Regions from separate parts of the Actinokineospora sp. genome, predicted to be linked through region 2. Evidence: predicted binding sites of a transcription regulator. Region 2 holds the regulator's gene; the other holds the start of a gene.
What was found. Region 2 encodes LexA, which represses DNA repair genes until DNA is damaged. Its sites were predicted from a motif close to CGAACACGTGTTCG; they were not measured.

Region 1: ACT4N7_RS18325 (DNA-processing protein DprA) is a predicted target of LexA. The motif match lies at 1,372-1,385, and genes of this name have one in related genera.

The regions. Positions count from the first base shown of each region.
Region 1 covers NZ_JBQTHF010000053.1:26,257-29,662, reverse strand. The annotation lists gene ACT4N7_RS18330 (hypothetical protein) at 1-357, opposite strand, end outside; gene ACT4N7_RS18325 (DNA-processing protein DprA) at 360-1,337, opposite strand; gene ACT4N7_RS18320 (nucleotide pyrophosphohydrolase) at 1,512-1,871, opposite strand; gene ACT4N7_RS18315 (hypothetical protein) at 1,951-2,154, opposite strand; gene ACT4N7_RS18310 (sensor histidine kinase) at 2,347-3,406, shown strand, end outside.
Region 2 covers NZ_JBQTHF010000024.1:84,055-87,460, reverse strand. The annotation lists gene ACT4N7_RS09035 (LysM peptidoglycan-binding domain-containing protein) at 462-932, opposite strand; gene lexA (transcriptional repressor LexA) at 1,208-1,903, shown strand; gene ACT4N7_RS09025 (hypothetical protein) at 1,910-2,935, opposite strand; gene hflX (GTPase HflX) at 3,069-3,406, opposite strand, start outside.

The sequences.
Region 1 (3,406 bases), on a different contig from region 2:
TGCGGCCCTGGCAATGCATCGGCCGTGCAGAGCCTCGGCAACGCCGATCATCATCGCCATGTCTTTCGCGCACTTCGGTGCCGGCTGAGGTTGCTGCCGCTTGTAGGTTACAACCGTGTGGGCGGACTGATGTATCGATCCGACTGTCCGCCCACGGACGTAAGTCAGGATGACGACCACGTCGGCTAATCGGTCAGCGAACCCGGCGGCGTGCTCTCGACATTTCGGACACAATGCTCCGGCGGCAGGCCCCGTGCACACAGCACAGGTCTCGCCGTCGACCCGGATGGTGTTGCGAAAGAATGCGCCAACCCGCTGCCGCAGCATCTGTTGGAGCTGGACCGCCACCGTGTTCATGACTACCCGCGCGCCGATGCCAGTAGGCGAGCGAACTCCTGGTCGTGCCGAATAATCGAGTCGACATGGCCCACTACGTCCGCCGGTGTCGATGCAACCAGCACACCCGGCTGCCCGTGCAAAGCTCGTCCCCATTGGGTGCCCAAGGCGACGGAGTCCATCAGGATAACCGGCCTCCCGTGTGCGACTGCTGTTCGGGCTTGGATCCGGGCACCGCTCTTCTCGCCTGCCTCGACAATTACCGTCGCTCGCCCGTACGCGCTCATCGTGGCGTTCCGCATCGGGAAACTCGACTTCGTCGGCGGCGCATCCGGCCAGAACTGGGAGAGGACAAGTCCATTCGTCGCAATTCGATTCTGCAGGTCACGGTTCGCGGCCGGATAGTGCCGCTCGATTCCGGTGCCGATGACGGCGACCGTCCGTCCGCCGTGGTCCAGTGCCGACACATGCGCCGCTGTGTCGAGCCCGGCAGCCAAACCCGAGATGACCGTGAGGTCCCGCTCGACGAGCAATCGCGCGATCTGCGCGGCGTTCGACAATCCAGTGGACGAGGCCGTGCGTGCGCCCACGACGCAGACGCCGACATCATCGGCACGCAAAGTCCCACGCGCGAAGATGACCGGCGGAAACTGGTGGACTTCGCGCAACTGCACCGGGTAGTCGTGATCAGCAAAGGTGAGGAACCGATAGTCCCCGTCATTCCACGCGATGATGTCGCGTCGCGCTTGGACTATGACATCGTCGGAGGTGAACAGATCCGGCGGACACCGCTGGTCCCAGATCATCCGAGCACTGTCCGTACCCGCGACCTCCGCGGCGACCTCGGACCAGGACAACCCAGACGGGCGCACCCGCAGGAGTGCGACCAGCGCCGCTCGCTCCTCGTCGTCCCACCGGGCCATGCCGGACACTTTAGAGCCGGCGGGGCGGATCTCTCGATCAGCCCCGCCGAACGGATCGGCCACCGTCTCGTTGGTCATCGCCCCTTCGCCATCTCCTCCCGTCAGTCATGCTCGAACATATGTTCTATCATGCACTATCATCACCCTGAGATGGCCCTTCAGGCAACACCGCGACGTTGCAGGTGCGTGGCATCTGGTCACCCGCGAGTCGCACCTCTCGACGGCACCTTGCCTGCCATTCGGGCGCGACGGTTATTCGGGGCTCTCGGTGGGGAGTCTGCGCAAGCCCGATGGGCCCGCGGACACCGGAAAGCGGACCTCGTTGCGGTCGATCTTGGCGTTGGCGGCCGCGATGAGGTCGACGTCGAGGACGTCGGCCAGGCGGATCAGGTAGAGGAGGACGTCGGCCAGTTCGTCGGCGATCTTGGGGCCGGTGACCGGGTCGGTCGACGCGGCGGCGGCCTGGTCCGGGGTGAGCCACTGGAACAGCTCGGTCAGTTCGCCGACCTCGCCGGTCAGGGCCATCACCAGGTTCTTCGGGGTGTGGAACGGGCCCCAGTCACGGGCCTCGACGAAGGCGCGTTGGCGGGCGGTCAGCTCCGCCAGGGTCATCGGTCCGATGTCGGCTTGGTGCGCGGCACGATCCACCGGGTCAGTCTCGCAGACTTTGCCGGGGGTTCTGCCAACCCGGCTAGACCGCGGGCATCGGGCGGCGGCGGGCCGCGCGGGCGTCCTCGGCGGCGCCGACCTCGGCCTGGCGGGCCGCCCGGGTGCGGTTGTGCTTGCGTTCGTAGAGCTTGGCGTCGAGGTCGACGATCACCGGGCCGATGGCCATCACCAGCAGCAGGCCGAGCCCCAGCACGATCCCGATCCAGACGAGCACCGCGGTCACCATCTTCGAGCACCTCCAGGTGTTGTTTCGCTGCTCACAGCCTCTCGCCGAGACCGGGTCCGGCGGATCGGTCGGACGGGTGGGACACGGTGGCCGACCGGCCCGCGCTGGGGCGGCGGGCAGTGGCCGATCGGCCGACCCGCGCGCGCCACTCGGCCGAGGCGGGGGCGGGCGCGCGGCCCTAGGTTCTCCGCCATGGACTCCCAAGCAACCGCGCGCCGCTGGTTGGCGGGCCTGCTCGCCCTGGCCTACCTGTTCGACCTGCTCGTGTTCGGGCTGGGCGGCGGCGACGTGCTGGCCGCCGCGCTGCCGCTGCCGCTGATCGCGTGCGTGTTCCTCGCGCTGCGGCTGCCGGTGGTGGGCGCGCTCGCCGGGGTGGCCGCGGTGCTGGGCACGTCGGCGCTGTTGCGCGGGGTGGGCGCCGTCGACCGGGGGTTCCCCGGGATCGATTACCTGATGCTGACCGAGGGGCTGGCGGGTGCGGCTTTGGTGGTCATCGTGGTGTGGCGGTGCGGGCGCTGGGTGGCCGCCGGGTGCGCGACCGCACTCGTGCTGGCCGCGGTGGGCTCGATGGCCATCCGGGCGCCGCGGCTCGGCACGATGGTGGACCGGGGGCTGGTCTACACCCTGTTGACCGGGCTGGTCGTGGTGAGCGGCGCGGTCGCGCTCGGCGTCCTGTTGCGGATGTCGAGCGAACAGCGGCTCGACCAGCCGACGCGCGAGTTCCTGCGCGGGCAGTGGCCGCTCGGCGCGGCGCTCACCTTCCTGTTCTTCATCGACCTGGTGGCCGCGGTCGACTACTTCCAGTTCCGCGACGCGCGGGCGTTGTTCGCGCTGGTGCCGGTGGTGGCCGCGTTGGCGACGGCGGGCTGCGCGTTCCTCGGTCCCCGCGCGGCTGTCCGCTGGACGATCACCGCGGCGGTCGTTGCCGCGGTGGCCGCGCTGACCCTGGCCCCGCTCGGGCTGGTGATGGGCACCTTCTCGGTGTTCCCCGCGCCGCTGACGATGGCCGCCGCGCACATGGCGCTGGTGGCCTACGTCGTGCGCTACGCCGACCGGCAGCAGGCCGCGATCAGCGTCGGCGCGCTGGTCGGCGCCGACCTGCTCGCGGTCGCGATGACGGCGTTCGTGGGCGGCAGGCCGAGCGAGCTGCGCGAGTTCCTGCTGATCGCGGCGTTCCTGCTGCTGCTGTCGCTGGCCGCCGGGCAGTACTTTCGCGCGCGCGACCGGGAGCGCACCCAGACCGTGCACGTCG
Region 2 (3,406 bases):
CTCCTCGAACGGCTGTCGGACACCTGGCGTACCCCGATCGGCAGAGCGCACACCGCCACGCTTGGTGATCAATCTGTGGATAACACGTGGATGAGGGGTGGATAACTCACCCCAACCTGTGGACGAACTACAGGGGCGTAACTACTAGATGTTGGGGTCGACGGTATGCCTCAACGCCACATAGTGCAAGCCGACACGGCCCGGAAGGCACCGAACGTGAGCGATTCACGAGCGCGCGCACAGCCGGTGGCACCGACATCCAGGTGAACGTCACACATCACCCGTCTGGACTAACGCCGGTCTGGCCGACGCACTCACCGGACGTAGGCGGTGGACCACGAACCGCGCACGACAGCAGGCGTGATCCACACCACGCGTCCGGCACCGACACGGACGCCTTCGCGACACCGTCCCCACGAACGGCACGCGGCACTACGAGTGGTCGCCTCGCGGCGGCCGGGTCAGCGTAAGAACGGCACCGTCAGCGGCTGTCCGACCGCGACGTCGGAACCGGTGAGCGAGTTCAACTCGCGGATCTTGGCCACGACGGCCTCGATGTCGCTCCCGGGCGCCATCCGCCCGGCCAACTCCGACAGACTCTCCCCCGGCGCGACACGCACCACCGTGGTCGCCTCCGGGACGTCGGCACCGCCCGCCACCGAACCCGCGAACGCGCCGAGCCCGTAGACCGCCAGCGCCACCACCGCCGCGATCCCGACGAGGACGGCGATCGGCGCAGGCGCGCGGCGGGGCGCGCAATCCGGCCTGGCGACGACGTGCGGCGCGCCCGCCACCCGCGGCCGACCGGGTGGCCCGAGCCTGCCCCGCCCGGTCCGGCGAACCGGGCGCAGCGCGGGCCTCGGCGGCGCCACCACGTGCGAAGACCTGCCCGCGACCCGCTCGGCCGACCCGGATGTCAGCAGTGCCGTCATCGCAACCTCCTCGAACTACCGTTCGATCGAACGTCCGTGCGAATGTGTACCACCTGGCACCGACAAAATCGAGAGTTCCCCGGCGTGTCGCTCGAACAGGTGTTTGATCTCCCCAGGTCGGCGGGCTACCGTCGACCCCGGAGATGATCGACGTGGATCCATCACCGGGGCGCCAGTGGCCGCCCCGGGTTCGTACGGGAGGCAGCGCAGTGGCAGGCACGAGTGGTCGGAAGCCCGCAGGGGCACCGAAGAGGAAGCCCCTTGCGGGCGGCAACGTGCGCAGTTTCCCCGAGCTGGACCAGACCCCGGACGGCGCCGAGCTGCCGCTGCGGCAGCGGCAGGTGCTGGAGGTCATCCGGTCCTGGGTGCAGCGCTTCGGCTATCCGCCCAGCGTCCGGGAGATCGGCGAGGCGGTGGGCCTGACGTCCACCTCGTCGGTGGCCTACCAGCTCCGCGCCCTGGAGGAGAAGGGCTACCTGCGCCGCGATCCGAACCGGCCGCGCGCGATCGGCGTGCTCCCCGCCGACGCGACACCCGCGCAACTGCGCGGCGAGCGGATCACCCCGGTGATCATCGAGCAGGACGACCAGGGGCCCAAGCCGACCTACGTGCCGGTGCTCGGCCGGATCGCCGCCGGTGGCCCGATCCTGGCCGAACAGGCCATCGAGGACGTGTTCCCGCTGCCGAAGGAGATCGTCGGCGAGGGTTCGCTGTTCATGCTCAAGGTCGCGGGCGACTCGATGATCGACGCCGCCATCGCCAACGACGACTGGGTCGTGGTGCGCCAGCAGCCCACCGCCGACAACGGCGAGATCGTCGCCGCGATGATCGACGGCGAGGCCACGGTGAAGACGTTCAAGCGCCGCGACGGCCACGTCTGGCTGCTGCCGCACAACGAGGCGTACGAGCCGATCCCGGCCGACGACGCGACCATCCTTGGCAAGGTCGTGGCGGTGTTGCGCAGGCTCTGAGCGGTCTCAGGCGCGCTTGCGCGCGCGACGGTGCATGAGCCACAGCGTCCCGCCGACGGCTACGGCGGTGAACCCGATCGCGGGCAGGGTCGCGAGCCCGCCACCGTCAGCCGGGGCAGGCGCCGCCGCGCCGCCGGAGCGGTCCGCGGTGTCGGCCGGAGCGGGCTCGGACCTCGCCGGGGCCAGCGCCGTCGCGCCGGGCACCACCCGGATGGGCTCGCCGACGCCCTCGGATGCGGACACGAGCGTGCCGTCCGGTTCGAGCGCGATGGCCTCGCCCTGCTGCTCCCCCGGCAGCGGGACCCTGGCGGGCTCCCGCTTGAGCGCGGCCAGGACGTCGCCGTCCGGCGCGGCGTAGAGGTACGCGTCGGTGTAGGTGCGCAGCGCGACGACAGTGCCGTCCGGGCTCACCGCGCCGCCGGTAACCAACACCGAGCCGACGATCGGGGGAACGGGCCCGCCCTGGGTGTCGGTGCTGCTCAACTGCACTGAGCCGACGTTCTCCAACATCGTCGGCCCTGGGCTCACCAGGGCTGCGATAGGCCGGTAGATGTCCGCGCGGCCGAGCGGGTTCTTGGTGACCAGGTACGGCGTGCCGGTCCGGTCGAGCAGCAGCGCCTCGGTGTCGTGTGGACCGTCGGGATAGGTCAGTCGGTACAGCGTGGTCTTCCCGGCGGGCGTGAGCGCGATCAGCGCGACCGTGGTGCGCTTCTTGTCGTTGTCGCCGACGTCGGCCAGCCAGAACGTCCCGTCGGCCGCGCGGGCGAGGTCCTCGACGTCGAACGGGTCGGTCGGCCCGCTGATCACACGCTCGACCACGCACGCCTTGGTCAGCACGAACACGCTCGACTTGGTGCCGCCGTCGTTCACCGCGTACCACCGGTCCCCGTCGGCGACCAGGCCCGACAGCTCGCCGAGCCGCTTGTCCGCCGTGACGCACTTGTCCGACGGGGCCTGCGGCTGCGCCACCGCACCCGCGGCACCGAACCCCACCAACCCCGCGACGAGCGCGGCGGTCACCAACGCCCGCACTGCCACCTCCCACTCCAGCGACTCCCACCCACGGTAGCCGTCGGGAAGTCCACGCAATGCAGGACGTGTCCGACCGCGCCGGGTTCACCCGGACGTGCCGAAGACCCCGGCGAACCGGGGCCTTCGGCGCGGTCTACGCGGAGCTGCCGTTGGCGGTGAAGCCCGCCAGCACCCCCGCGAGGTCGACATTGACCCGAGCCCGGAGCTGGGTGCCCGCCTCGGTGTGCTCCTCGGTCAGCACCTCGCCCTCGCGGTACACCCTGGCCACCAGCTCGCCGCGCGCGTACGGGACGAGTACGTCGACCTCGTGGTCGGGGCGCGGCAGCAGTTCGGCCATCCGCTCACGCAGCTCGGGCATGCCCGCACCCGTGTGCGCGGAGACGAACACCGCGCCGGGCAACAGGTGGCGCAGCCGGGCCAGCGCGAACTCGCTGGTCGCGTCGACCTTGTTGACCACCACCAGCTCGGGCG